4 regions of the Sodalis sp. RH21 genome follow, and region 1 is predicted to be linked to each of the others. Evidence: predicted binding sites of a transcription regulator. Region 1 holds the regulator's gene; each other region holds the start of a gene.
What was found. The regulator PhoB, encoded in region 1, activates phosphate uptake and scavenging genes when phosphate is short. The targets are predictions, from matches to a motif close to CTGTCATAAAACTGNCNNAT.
Positions count from the first base shown of each region.

Region 1 (3,560 bases):
GCACCGACGGCGGCCGCGCCACGACCGGCAGGGCCAGCAGCAGGCAGAGCAGGCAGCACCCGATCTTGACGGTCCCCCCGAGCATCATCGCTTCACCGGCGGCAAAGCGGGCAGGGAATTTTCCGCCTGGGAAGCGGACACGATCATCCGGTTGGGCAGCGTGAACACAAACCGGGTGCCGGCCCCCGGTTCGCTGATCACATCCAGCCGCGCGTCATGGTTGCTGAGCGCATGTTTAACGATGGCCAGTCCCAGCCCGCTGCCGCCGGTCTGGCGCGAACGGGCTTTATCGACGCGGTAAAAACGTTCGGTCAGGCGCGGCAAATGTTCGGGAGCGATCCCCGGTCCGTTATCGCTCACCTGGAATTGCGCCCCGGCGGCGGTGCGCTGCCAGCAAACTTCAATCCGGGTGCCGGGAGGGGTGTGGATCACCGCATTATAAATCAGGTTCGACATGGCGCTGCGCAACTGCTCTTCATTGCCCCGGACCTGCAACTGTTCATTAATGCGAAACACGATATCGTGCCGCTCCTGGCTTAGCCCCGCCGCGCTTTGCTGCAAGCGCTTGAGGATGGCGGGAATATCAATCCGTTCATTCACCTCGCCCTGGGGGGCGGCCTCGATACGGGATAGCACTAATAATTGTTTTACCAGGCGCTCCATGCGCTGGGTCTGATCCTGCATGGTGTGAATGGCCTTGGCGCGGATGGCTTTATCCATCGTCTGGTCGGTCATCATTTCCAGATATCCTTGCAGCACCGTTAACGGCGTACGCAGCTCATGGCTGGCATTGGCAAAAAAGTTACGCCTGGCCCCTTCCAATTGGCGCATTTGCGTCACGTCGCGGATCACCATCAGCAGCTGATCGTCGGTATAGGGCATGACGCGGAATTCCACATAGCGCTGATTATTCAGCAACAGGGTCAGCGGCCGCTTGAATGACTGGGCCTGGATATATTCATTGAATTCGGGATAGCGCAGCAAATTGAGAATATGCTGGCCGTTATCTTCCGGCCAGCGGAACCCCAGCAATTGCTGCGCCAGGCCGTTGCACCAGAAAATATGTCCGTCGGCGGTCAGCATCACCAAGGCATCCGGCAAGGTTTCGGCACCGCTGCGAAAACGCTTGAATAAGGTCGCCAGCTCGCGCCGGCGGCGGCGATGGCGCTGCTGCATCTGGTGCAGGCCATAAAACAGCGGTTCCCAACTGCCCCGCCCCACCGGCGGCGTGCGGCGCAGATCCACCCATAGCCACTGCGACAGGCGCAGTTGATAATAATAGTTGCGTAATAGCGCGGCCAGCAGCGCCGCCGCCAATAGCCAGCCCGCATGGCCGACGAACAGCGACAGCAGCAGGGCCGGCAGGCAAAACAGCACCACTTCGAGCAACAGTTTTCGCCAGGATAAACGTTCTAGCACCGGGCGTTCTCCTTGGTTGGCGCGTTAATAGCGGGCCGAAAAGCGATAGCCGGTGCCGCGCACCGTTTGCACCATCCGATCGTGCCCGCCGGTTTCCAGCGCTTTACGCAGGCGGCGGATATGCACATCCACCGTCCGGTCTTCCACATATACATTAGTGCCCCATACGTGGTTGAGCAATTGCTCGCGGCTGTATACCCGTTCCGGATGGGTCATGAAAAAGTGCAGCAATTTAAATTCGGTAGGCCCCATATCCAGCGCCAGCTCATTGGACGTCACCCGGTGCGAGGACGGGTCCAGGCTTAAGCCCTGCACTTCGATTTTATCTTCCACCGCCATGGGGGAAATACGGCGCATCACCGCCTTGATCCTGGCCAGCAGTTCCTTGGGGGAGAAAGGTTTGGTGATATAATCGTCCGCCCCGACCTCCAGGCCCCGGACCCGATCTTCCTCTTCACCCCGCGCGGTCAGCATCATGACCGGAATATCGCGGGTCAGGACTTCGCGTTTCATATGTTTGATAAATTGAATCCCCGAGCCGCCTGGCAACATCCAGTCCAGTAATACCAGATCCGGATAAGGCTCCGCCATAAGGGTGACCGCAGCACCGTAATCCTCGGCCTCGATCGGCTGAAAACCATTTTGTTCAAGTACAAAGCAGACCATTTCCCGAATCGGCGCTTCATCTTCCACGACTAATATGCGTCTTGCCATTATTTTCCTGCCATTAATCTCTGCGGTTATCGTGCCCGGGCATTATGCGTCACTTTTATGACAGATTTATTAAAATCAGCGCTTCCTGCTACAAGCATAGTGGGGCGCGCTTTTTTTCGGTATAACTTCCCGAATATTATCTTTACGACGGCATCGTCCTGGGGGAAGGTTTATACTCTCGCCCTCACTTTCGCACCCACGCTGGAGCCTCATGCGGATTATCCATACCTCTGACTGGCATTTGGGCCAGTCGTTTTTTACCAAGAGCCGGGCCAGTGAACATCAGGCGTTTCTCGACTGGCTGGTGGCTCGGGCGGATGAACATCAGGTCGATGCCATTATCGTGGCCGGCGATATTTTTGATACCGGCACCCCGCCCAGTTATGCCCGCGAACTGTTCAACCGTTTCGTGGTGGCGCTCCAGCCCACCGGCTGCGAACTGATCGTGCTGGCCGGCAATCATGATGCGGTGGCCACCCTCAATGAGTCCCGATCGCTGCTGGCCTGCATGCATACCCGGGTGATCGCCGGCGTCGGCCGCGATGATATCGCCGAACCGCCGGTGTTTATTCTCAAGGAGCGTAGCGGAAAGCCGGGGGCCATTCTGTGCGCCATCCCGTTTTTACGGCCGCGCGATATGCTGGTGAGCCGCTCCGGGCAATCGGGGGACGACAAACAGCGGGCGCTGATGGATGCCATTACCGCGCACTACGCGGCGCTGTACGCCCAGGCGTTGGATCTGCGCGCCGGCCAGCCCGGCGAGTTGCCCATTATCGCCACCGGGCATCTGACCACGGTCGGCGCCAGCACCACGGATTCGGTGCGCGATATTTATATCGGCAGCCTGGATGCGTTTCCCGCCCAGCTGTTCCCCCCGGCGGATTATATCGCCCTGGGCCATATTCACCGGCCGCAGCGTATCGGTAATCAAGAGCATATCCGTTATTGCGGTTCCCCCATTGCCCTGAGTTTCGATGAAACCGGCCAGCCCAAGCAGGTTAATCTGGTGAGTTTTGACGACGCCAATGTGGCGCGGGTCGTGCCGTTGCAAATCCCTGAAACCCAGGCTCTGCGCCTGATAAAAGGGTCGCTGGCGGAGATCGAAGCCCAGTTGCTGGCCTTTGCCGATCGCCAGGAAGCAACGCCGGTGTGGCTGGATATCGAAGTGGTGACCGATGCCTATCTCAATGACATCCAGCTGCGCATTCAGCAAATAGCGGCCGGCCTGCCGGTGGAAATCGTATTGCTGCGCCGCAACCGCGAACAGCGGTTGCAGGCCCTGGCGCACCAGCACCGGGAAACGCTGAACGAGCTGAGCGTCGGCGAAGTGTTCGAGCGCCGGCTCGCGCTCGCGGCGCAGCAGGACCCGGACACCCTGGGCCGCATCCGCCTGCTCTACGATCGGGTGGCGGCGGAGGTGCAGCAAG
Region 1 covers NZ_CP178732.1:4,394,137-4,397,696, forward strand. Annotated here, with positions in the region: gene ACL2XP_RS20280 (PstS family phosphate ABC transporter substrate-binding protein) at 1-88, opposite strand, end outside; gene phoR (phosphate regulon sensor histidine kinase PhoR) at 85-1,419, opposite strand; gene phoB (phosphate response regulator transcription factor PhoB) at 1,444-2,133, opposite strand; gene sbcD (exonuclease subunit SbcD) at 2,345-3,560, shown strand, end outside.

Region 2 (3,560 bases), 600 kb from region 1:
GCGACGGGTCGGCGCGCAGGGCTTCCAGGCGAAACGACCAGGGCAGCCGCGGGCGGCTCCCTTCGCTGGCCAGCCGCCGGACATGTTCGTCCCCGTCCCGGGACCAGGTCTCCATGAGCGCCAGGCCGCGGGCAAGGTCCTGGCGCAGGAACGGCCGCACCGCAAACTCCGAAGAGCCGAACGGGGTAAAAAAACGCAGGGCGTCCATCGATAAATCGAAATCATCCAATCCATACATCGCCACATATTCCGGCAATACCAGGGTGACAAAGCGATTGTCCAGCCGCGGCGCCAGCCGCCGCAAAATCGCCAGCGCCTGCGGGTAATCCGCCGGCAGCCCCTCATGCAGGCATGCGCTTACCCGGCGCAGCCGCGCCATCAGCGACAGCGCTTCCAGCCCGTCGGCGGTGGCGGCCAGGAAGCGGCCGGTATCAAAGCCGTCGTGGACGGCGGCCGCCTGCGCGGCGATATGCCGCAGGCGGGCGTGATTAAAAATTTCTTTCAGCGCGGGGGCGCTCGGCTCGGACATAGGGCTCGTCTCTGGGGGATAGCGCTACAGGCTACGGCTTTTCAGCGCTAAAGAAAAGCCGGAGTTTGGTCGCGACGCGCTCCGGCCGGAGCAGGGGATGGGACGCGTCCCGGCAGGTTCGATCCGCGCCGGCGCCGGCGCGAATGCGTTACCCGCCGATCGCTGCGCTATTGGATGCCGAGCGCGTCGCGCATGGTATAAAACAGGTCGGTTTGATCGGTCAGGCCGACCACGTTGCCGGCATAAGGGCCGTAGGCCGCGATGCGCAGCTGGGTGCCGGTATGGCCCTGGGAGTCGGGGTCTTCCGAGTTGCCGTAGCTGATGGCCATGACCGCGCCGTCCTTGGTGGTCAGCGCCTGGGTCAAGCCGGGCGCCTTGGCGTCCGCTTCGATGATCTGGCTTGAATGGGCATGGTCGGCGGTCACGAGCACCAGCGTATTGCCGTCGGCGCGGGCGAACGCCAGGGCTTGTTGCACCGCCTCGTCCAGATCCACCGTTTCGCCGAACTGGCCGCACGGATTGGCCGCATGATCCTGCTTATCAATGGATGCCCCTTCCACCTGCAGGAAGAAGCCGTTCGGATGGGTTTTCAGCAGGTCGATGGCTTTTTGGGTCATCGCGGCCAGGGTGGGAATACTGGCGGTGTGCTTGGGATTATCGGTACAGGTTACCGGCGGCTGGTCGATATTGCCGTGGTAGGTTGCTTTGGGGCCGATCCAGCGTACCGGCATATTGCCTTCGGCGAACAGGCCGAGCACCGGCTGGTCCTGGTTGGCCGCAGTGATGCCGTTAAGGCCGTCCAGATCGCCGATCAACTGATAACCGCGCGCCTGCGCCTGTTCACGCAGCGTTTTGCCTTGCCATTGCCCGGCCTTGGCGGTTTCGCCGAAGGTCTTGGCGCCGCCGCCCAGGGTGACATCGGCGCGGGCGTCGAGCAGCTGTTCGGCAATGGACCCGCGTCCCTGGTTTTCCAGCGCCTGGGCGGGGCAGCTTTTGCTGGTGGCTTCCGGGCCGTAGCATTTGCGGGAACTGACGTGGGCCACCAGGGCCGCCGGGGTGGCGTCTTCCAGCTCGGCGGTAGAGACATTGCCGGTGGCTTTACCGGCCGCCTTGGCCAGTTCCAGAATGGTCATGTGATCCTTGCCGAACACATCCACCCCCAGCGCGCCGTTATAGGTTTTCACGCCGGTGGTCCAGGCGGTGGCTGAGGCCGCCGAGTCGGTCACATAAGCGGGTTTATGGCTGGTTTTATCCAGGGCGTAGTGGGTGTATTGGCCGGTCAGCGGCAGGGCGTCGATGCCTTTGAAAAACTGGCCCGCGCCCACCGCATAATTCCGGGCCGCGGTGATTTCCGAATCCCCCATGCCGTCGCCAATCAGCAAAATAACGTTTTTCGCCGGCTGATTGGTCAGGGCCGCTTTCAGCGCCTGCGTCTGATCGGATTGCAGGCGGCGGGCGCCCCCTGGCTGGGTTATATCGCCGCGGGCCGCGCGATCGAACGTGTCGCCGGACGCTGCGGATGCCGGTTGGGCCAATGCGCTGCTATCCGTTGCCAAGGCGCCGGTCAGCAGGGCGCCGGTCAGAACGAAAGAGCGTACCGAAGAACAAATATGCTGCATGGATAAAACTCCCGTAGCCAAGCGAATGAATGGGCATGTCTGAATATATCATTATGTAAGTTTACGTAACGCAGATGATGAATTTATGACAATAACCCATAAACAGCCCCGGCCGCCGCCCCGGCATTGGCGGAGTTGGGTCCCAGCAGCTACGATAATAAGCATACTTATTGTCAAAAAAACTATTCATTTTAGGCCAGCTCCGCGCTTCGCAACTTTAGGCAGAAGCGTTGGCCTTTGCTGTTTACTTTATCAGGGGTTCAATACCATGCTTCGGTCTGATTATCATGATAAGAAGGAGGCGCCGCGCATGTCGCAAGGGGAGCAGGGATTTTCCTTTAAGGTGCTCACCATTAATACCCACAAAGGTTTTGCCGCGTTTAACCGGCGTTTTATCCTGCCGGAGCTGCGCGAGGCGGTACGCACCGTCTCTCCGGATATCGTGTTTTTGCAGGAAGTGCTGGGCGCGCATGAAAAGCATTCGCTGCGTTTTGAGAACTGGCCGGTGGTGCCGCAATATGAATTTCTGGCCGATACCATCTGGGCCGATTTCGCCTATGGGCGCAATGCGGTCTATCCCGATGGGGATCACGGCAACGCGTTGCTTTCCAAGTTTCCCATTACCCGCCACGAGAATCTGGATGTCTCCATCGACGGCACCGAAAAGCGCGGCATGCTGCACTGCGTCCTGCAGGTGCCCGATCGTGATTTACAACTGCATATGATCTGCGTGCACCTCGGCTTAAAAGAGGAGCATCGCCATCGGCAAATGTTGCGCATGAGCAAGCATATCGCCGCGCTGCCCGCGGACGCGCCGTTGGTGGTGGCCGGCGATTTTAACGACTGGCGCCAGCGCGCCAACGGAATTCTCGGCCGCGAAGCCGGCCTGGTGGAAGTCTTTACCCAGGCCCGCGGCCGCCCGGCCCGCACCTTTCCCGCCCGTTTCCCCTTGCTGCGCCTCGATCGCATCTATGTCAAGAATGCCCGCATCAGCGAGCCGACCTCCCTGGCCAACCAGCCCTGGTCCCATTTATCCGATCATGCGCCCCTTGCCGTGGAGATCCATCTATGAATATGGAATGGCGGGACGGCAATCGCATCAAGCTGCTGGAAAACGGCGAAGAATTTTTCCCGGCGCTGTATGAGCGCATAGGTAAAGCGACCAAAGAAGTGCTGCTGGAAACCTTTATCCTGTTCGAGGATAAAGTGGGCAAGGCCCTGCAAAAAAACCTGATCGCCGCCGCCGAGCGCGGGGTGCGCGTGGAAGTCCTGGTGGACGGCTATGGCTCCGCTGATTTGTCCGACGAGTTCGTCAATGCCTTCACCGCCGCAGGCGTCCGTTTTCGGTATTACGATCCCCGGCCGGCCTTTATGGGGATGCGCACCAACCTGTTTCGCCGGCTGCATCGTAA
Region 2 covers NZ_CP178732.1:4,997,468-5,001,027, reverse strand. Annotated here, with positions in the region: gene ACL2XP_RS23165 (DNA alkylation repair protein) at 1-529, opposite strand, end outside; gene phoA (alkaline phosphatase) at 697-2,148, opposite strand; gene ACL2XP_RS23155 (endonuclease/exonuclease/phosphatase family protein) at 2,459-3,220, shown strand; gene clsB (cardiolipin synthase ClsB) at 3,217-3,560, shown strand, end outside.
Region 2: a site for PhoB is predicted at 2,221-2,240, ahead of phoA (alkaline phosphatase). Genes of this name have one in related genera too.

Region 3 (3,560 bases), 1.1 Mb from region 1:
CCGGCAGCCTGCTTAATCTAAGCGGCCTGGCAAAAGATCTAGGTTTGCAACGGGAAACCGTCGATAAATATCTTACCATCCTTGAGCGCCTGTTTTTGGTCAGGCGCCTACCGGCCTGGCACAAAAATTATGCCAAGCGGCTAATAAAAACGCCAAAAATCCATATCATCGATTCTGGTTTAGCCAGCGCACTTTGCCACCTGAAGGTCAGCGATTGGCAGGGTTTAAGCAATGAATTCGGCGGGCCGCTGGAAAGCTTTGTCATACAGCAGTTGATCTGCCAGGCGGGATGGGTTGATAGCGAACTGCATTTCTCCCACTATCGGGACAAAGACCAGCTTGAAGTGGATTTAGTCATCGAGCAGGGATGCTATATATGGGGGGTCGAAGTCAAAAAGGCGGCCAGTATCCAGGTAAAAGATGGCGCGGGGCTGGCCCATCTGGCGAACCAGGCTGGCAATGCCTGGCGCGGCGGCATCCTGCTTTATACCGGTAATAATTGCCTGCCGCTGAAAAATGTCCCTAACGGATTCGCGGTCCCGATGGATGCGCTTTGGCATGATTGAAGTAATCGCGGTATATCCTGGGGAAGCCTATTTAGCGGATACGGTCGTTCCCAGAGCCTGCGCGCAGGCCCAGGCCGAGCTCCAGGCCCACTGGAAGTTATATCCCCCCAGCCAGCCGATCACGTCCACCACCTCACCGATAAAATAAAGTCCCGGCACCTCGCGGCTCTCCATGGTTTTGGAGGATAAATAGCGGGTATCGACGCCGCCCTGGGTCACCTCGGCGGTGCGATAGCCTTCCGTGCCGTTGGGCTGCACGCGCCAGTGCTGCAGGCCCATCACCCAGTCGGTTTGCTGGCGGCGGGTTAGCTGCTTTAACGTACATTCCGGGATTTCCAGCAGGGCAAACCAAATCTCGACAACGCGCCGCGGCAGCAGCTTCGCCAGGGTATTTTTCAGGCTTTGACTAGGATGGGCCTGCTGCTCCGCGGCCAGAAACGCCGCTAAATCCACGTCGGGCAACAAGTTGACCGTCAGAAATTCGCCGCTTTGCCAGAAGCTGGAAATTTGCAGCATGGCGGGTCCGGATAAACCGCGGTGGGTGAACAGCAGATTCTCGCGGAAAGTAACGCCGTTTTCCGCGCTGACCAGGGAGGGAACCCCGATGCCCGACAGGACGCTTAGCTGCTCCAGCAAGGGTTTATGTAATGTAAAAGGCACTAATGCCGCACGAGTGGGGATCACCGGCAGGCCGAACTGCTGGGCGACTTTATAGCCAAAAGGCGTGGCGCCCAGGCCGGGCATCGACAGGCCGCCGGTGGCGATCACCAGCGCCGCCGTTTTAATCTCGCCCGTGGACAGAGTGAGAGTAAAAACGTCGCTTTGTTTCTCAACGGCGCTCACGTCGCTGCGCAGGCGTATCGTGACCCGGCCTTGCTGGCACTCCTTGAGCAGCAGATCCACGACCTGCTGCGCCGAGTCGTCGCAAAACAGCTGCCCCAGGACTTTTTCATGGTAGGCGATATTATGGCGCTGCATCAGCGCGATAAAATCCCACTGCGTATAGCGCGATAAGGCGGATTTGCAAAAATGCGGATTTTGCGAGAGAAAGGCCGCCGGTTCGACGTAGAGATTGGTAAAATTGCAGCGGCCGCCGCCGGACATTAAAATCTTGCGGCCCGGTTTTTTGCCATTATCCAGCAGCAATACCCTGCGCCCCAGCTGCCCGGCCTGGGCGGCGCAAAACATGCCGGCGGCGCCCGCGCCTATGACCACCACATCAAACTGTTCCACTATGCTCTCTCTGCTTAATCAATAGGACGGGTAATTACCCATCCGCCGGTCGGCGGGCCCACTTGCGGGGGCTGATTGTAATGGCCTCCGGCGGGTTATGCCAACGTAACAGGATGATAAAATGAGTAAATAGAGTTATCAATATGATTTAAAAGGCTAAAGTAGCCAAATCAAAAGTCAATGCGCAGAAAAATGTCATAAAAAGGTCATATTTCTCTTTTCCACCGGCCCCATTGTCGCAGATAATGCGCCCCGTTCATGTCCAATCTATGGCGTAACCTTTATGCTACATCTATTTACCGGCCTGGAGTTTCATACCGGTGTTATGTTGGTGCTCGCATTAATTTTTGTATTGGTTTATGAGGCTATAAACGGCTTTCATGATACAGCCAATGCGGTAGCAACCGTAATTTATACCCGCGCCCTGCGCTCCCAATTGGCGGTCGGCATGTCGGGGATCTTCAATTTCCTCGGGGTCCTGCTGGGCGGTTTGAGCGTGGCGTATGCCATCGTTCATTTATTGCCGGTTAATCTGCTATTGAACGTCAGCTCCACCCATGGCCTGGCGATGATGTTCTCCATGCTGTTGGCGGCCATCATCTGGAATCTGGGCACCTGGTACTTCGGCTTGCCGGCTTCCAGCTCCCATACCCTGATTGGCGCTATCATCGGCATCGGCCTGACCAACGCCATGGTCACCGACTCGTCGGTGCTGGATGCGCTGAATATCCCGAAGCTGATTGAAATCTTCTTATCGTTGATTATCTCTCCGCTCGTAGGGATGGCACTGGCCGGCGGCCTGGTTTTTTTGCTGCGCCGTTACTGGAGCGGCACCCCCAAACGTCGCCGCATCCACCTGACGCCGGCGGAACGGGAAAAAAAAGACGGCAAGCGCAAACCGCCGTTCTGGACGCGAACCGCGCTGATCCTTTCCGCAGCCGGGGTCAGTTTTGCCCACGGCGCCAATGACGGGCAAAAGGGCATCGGCTTAATCATGCTGGTGCTGATAGGCGTGGCGCCCGCCGGATTCGTGGTCAATATGAACTCCACCGGCTATGACATCGCCCGCACGCGGGATGCCGTCAGCAATTTGCAGCAATATTACCTGCAACACCAGGCGGCGTTGCCGCAGGTGGTAGACGCCGAGCCGCCGGCCATCCCGGCGCCCGAAACCAACGTCGCCCCGTCCGCGCCGGTTGAGTTCCACTGCGATAGCTCCCGGGCGCTAATCGCCATCAATCGCACCCTGGCGCTATTGGAAAATCTGCAAAGCTACGATGGCCTGACGCCCTTTGAACGCTCTCACGTGCGCCGGCTGTTGATGTGTATCGCCGATACGGCGGACCGGGTGGTTAAGCTGCCGCAGACCTCCAGCGAAGATAAGCGGTTTATGGGCAATCTGCGCAAAGATCTGCTGGCGACCGTCGAATACGCGCCGCTGTGGATTATCGTGGCGGTGGCGCTGGCGTTATCGCTGGGCACCATGATTGGCTGGCGGCGCGTGGCCACCACCATCGGCGAGAAAATTGGAAAAAAGGGCATGACCTATGCGCAGGGTCTGTCGGCGCAAATGACCGCCGCGGTGTCCATCGGCGCCGCCAGTTATACCGGCATGCCGGTATCCACTACCCACGTATTGTCCTCGGCGGTGGCCGGCACCATGCTGGTGGACGGTGGCGGTGTACAAAGCAAGACAGTGCAAAATATTTTGCTGGCATGGGTGCTTACCCTGCCGGTGGCTATCGTGCTGTCAGGCGGCCT
Region 3 covers NZ_CP178732.1:5,531,332-5,534,891, forward strand. Annotated here, with positions in the region: gene ACL2XP_RS25545 (ATP-binding protein) at 1-566, shown strand, start outside; gene ACL2XP_RS25550 (NAD(P)/FAD-dependent oxidoreductase) at 594-1,799, opposite strand; gene pitA (inorganic phosphate transporter PitA) at 2,083-3,560, shown strand, end outside.
Region 3: a site for PhoB is predicted at 1,992-2,011, ahead of pitA (inorganic phosphate transporter PitA). Genes of this name have one in related genera too.

Region 4 (3,560 bases), 1.4 Mb from region 1:
AAGGTAATCAGCGCGGCCAGCCTGACCAGTGTGCCGAATATCAGGTCGCCTTGTTTACCGGGGGCATGCAGTGCCGGCTTATTGTCAGCCATAAGATACTCTTTTAGTTGGTTCGTAATCCCTTCCCCGCGCGGGGAAGGGACGAAACACACATGCTTACTTAGTAGAGAGCTTTACCGTTACTGTCTTTGATATTGGCCTTCCAGGCGGCGCGAATCTGAGTGACTACGTCTTGCGGCAAGGTTGCATAATCAAGGGCATTGGCCTGCTCGGCGCCCTTGTTGTAAGCCCAGTCAAAAAACTTCAGGGTTTCACGGCCTTGTTCGGGTTTAGTCTGGCTAGTATGCAGCATAATGAAGGTGGTCGAGGTGATCGGCCAGGCATTGTCGCCCTTTTGATTGGTTAAATCCTGAGCAAAAGATTCCTGCCAGTTCACGCCTTTGGCCGCGGCGCTGAAGTTAGCCTGGGTCGGCATAACCGGTTTGCCGTCGGCGGAAATCAACTTGGTATAAGCCAGGTTGTTTTGCTTGGCGTACGCGTATTCCACATAACCAATGGCGCCAGGTAAACGCTGGACAAACGCGGCGATGCCGTCATTGCCTTTACCGCCCAGTCCCACCGGCCAGTTGACCGTAGAGCCGGCGCCGATTTTTTCTTTCCAGGTCGGGTTCACTTTGGCCAGATAGCTGGTGAACACAAACGAGGTGCCTGAACCATCGGCGCGGCGCACTACCGCGATATTCTGGTCGGGCAACTTCACGCCGGGATTAAGCTTGGTTATGGCCGGGTCGTTCCATTTCTTAATGTTTCCCAGGTAGATTTCACCCAGCGTATGGCCATCCAGGGTCAGCTCGCCGCTTTTAATGCCCGGGACATTGATGGCCAGCACCACGCCGCCAATCACGGTGGGGAATTGAAATAAACCTTCTTTTTTCAGGTCTGCATCGCTTAAAGGAGCATCGGACGCGCCGAAATCAACGGTGTTGGCTATGATTTGTTTTATGCCGCCCGAGGAGCCGATGCCCTGGTAGTTTACTTTAACGCCGGTTTCTTTTTGATAGGTATCGGCCCATTTAGCATATACCGGGGCGGGGAATGTGCCGCCGGCACCGGTCAGGCTTGCGGCAGCGAACGAAGAAATACTCGCCAGGGCGAACGTAGCTGCGACAACACTGGCAACGGTGGTATGCATCAGTTTCATAATCCCTCCTGTGGGATATTAAATTCGGCCCAAGGCCGCTTTCTTCAATTATCTAGGCTGCAGGAAGGAAAATAGGACAATTAGGTTACAGCGACATGTCAGTAATATGACGGTTTTATGACGGCGTAAAAGGATGGAAAAAAACCCGTTAATTATGCTGATTCCCCTCCGCAAAACCAGTATAGCCCATACTGCCGGCCGGAAGCGTGCGGTGCGCCAGTTCGCTGGCCATGGCGTGCATATAGGGCGCGATATGGGAAAAAATAGCTTTGTAGCCGGCGCATAAATGATTGTGCCACTGCCCGTCTATGCGCTGGATGCGATGTTTGGGGCAGCCGCCATGGCAGGCGAATCGATATTCGCAGGCCTGGCAAAGCGCGGATACGTTGGCTTTTTGCTGGCCGAATTGCTGCTGTTTTTTGCTTGCGGCCATCGTTGATAAAGCGCCGGTCAGCAGGTTCCCCAATCGGTATTCGGGATACACAAAATGATCGCAGCTGTAGATATCGCCGTTTTGCTCCACCACCAGCGCTTGTCCGCAGGTAGGCTGCATGACGCACAGGCTGGGCTTCACGCCGCTCCAGGCGGCCAGCGCGTTATCAAATAACTGCACGTAGACCTTGCCCACATCGTGGCGGACCCAGTAATCAAAGATGCTATTGATAAAGGCGCCATAGTCTTTGCCGCTGACCGACCAGGGCGTCAGCGTTTTTTCACCCATCGCCCGGGGAAAAATCAGTTCTCCCCGCGCCGGCCCGGCTAATGTTTGCTCCACGACGGGAATAAACTGCACAAAACGCGCACCCAGTTCCCGGGTAATAAAATGATAAATTTCCAGGGGCGCGCGGGCGGTTTCGTGATTTACCACAGTCAACACATTATATTCAATGCCATAGCGCTCGAAGAGCCGTATCGCGTTGATGACCTTATCGAACACCGATCGCCCGCTGGCGGATTGGCGGTAAAGATCGTGTAGCCTGGCGGGTCCGTCGAGCGAAATACCCAGCAAAAAATGATTATCCGCGAGAAAACGGGCCCATTTTTCATCGATCAATACCCCATTGGTTTGCATACTGTTATGTATGCGCTTCCCCGCGGCGAAGCGTTGCTGCAAGCGCAGCACTTTTTCATAAAAATCGATGCCGGCCAGGGTCGGCTCGCCGCCCTGCCAGGAAAAATGCACGTCGCTACCGGCGCTGGCGGCGATATATTGTTTAATAAACTGTTGTAAAACATCATCGGCCATATGTTTTAAAACGGTTTTCCCCCGCGGGATCACGGCATCTTTTTTGCCTAAATAAAAACAATACTCGCACTTCAAATTGCATTGGTAACTGGTCGGCTTCGCCATGACATGAAAGGGGCGCTTCATGATCGCTTCTCCATCGTTCTCGCCATAGCGGCGGCTTAGCTCCCGTCAGCCGGTCAGGCTGCAAAAATCACTGAAAAACAGACCATACCCGCCACCGCCAGCAGCGTTAACGAAACCGCCCCGAAGACCCGACTTCTGTTCGCCAGGCCCGCGGAATCATTCATATGATCCAGCACCCTATATTTTCTGCCGATCGCCACCATGACGGCCAGGCACAGCAGAACCACCCCCGCGCCAACAATGAGCGGCAGATGTTTTGTCAGGCCGACGCGTAAAAATAACAGGCTATCGAGAACAATCACATATAGGGTCCTGGTCCACGCCAGGCTGGTGCGCTCGGGCTGTAGCCCGTTATCCCGCTTTATGGCCACCGGCTTGCTGGGTTCCATATCCTACTCAATAGACGGCGATAAAAATAATAAATAAAAATGCTATCAGCGCGATAAAAAGAGATATAGCCGCCAACAGCCGGGTGTAAGGCAACGGCGCGTCCTGGCGCATGGCGTTTTCGTTATCAGCCCAGCGCCGTAATGCCACCAGGGCCAACGCCGCGCCCCCCATCGCCAGCAGGATAGCCAACATCACCCGGATCGCCGGCGAGGCGAAGTCGGGGGTAAGTTGATCGATGGCTATCGACCCGGCTAAAAAAGCCAGCGCGGTGCGAATCCACGCTAAAAAAGTCCGCTCATTGGCGAGTGAAAAGCGGTAATCGGGGTTTTTCCCCTGGCGCTGCCAATCTTGGTTTCTGAAAAACATAGCGTTCCTTCCGTTACGGAGGCGTCCCCTATAGTCTACCAAGCTACCATGAAGCACATTATTTAATGTTAATCGTTATCATACCCAAGCATGACGGACTTAAGCGGATGTCACTGTGGAAGAAAGGAAAGCGCGGCGGAAAACACCTGCGGAATGGGGGTTCCGCAGGCCAGGGTTTTACTCGACGGTAACCGATTTGGCCAGGTTACGCGGTTGGTCCACATCGGTGCC
Region 4 covers NZ_CP178732.1:5,752,877-5,756,436, forward strand. Annotated here, with positions in the region: gene pstC (phosphate ABC transporter permease PstC) at 1-92, opposite strand, end outside; gene pstS (phosphate ABC transporter substrate-binding protein PstS) at 161-1,201, opposite strand; gene ACL2XP_RS26545 (anaerobic sulfatase maturase) at 1,350-2,573, opposite strand; gene ACL2XP_RS26550 (DUF202 domain-containing protein) at 2,627-2,962, opposite strand; gene ACL2XP_RS26555 (YidH family protein) at 2,970-3,329, opposite strand; gene glmS (glutamine--fructose-6-phosphate transaminase (isomerizing)) at 3,507-3,560, opposite strand, start outside.
Region 4: a site for PhoB is predicted at 1,306-1,325, ahead of pstS (phosphate ABC transporter substrate-binding protein PstS). Genes of this name have one in related genera too.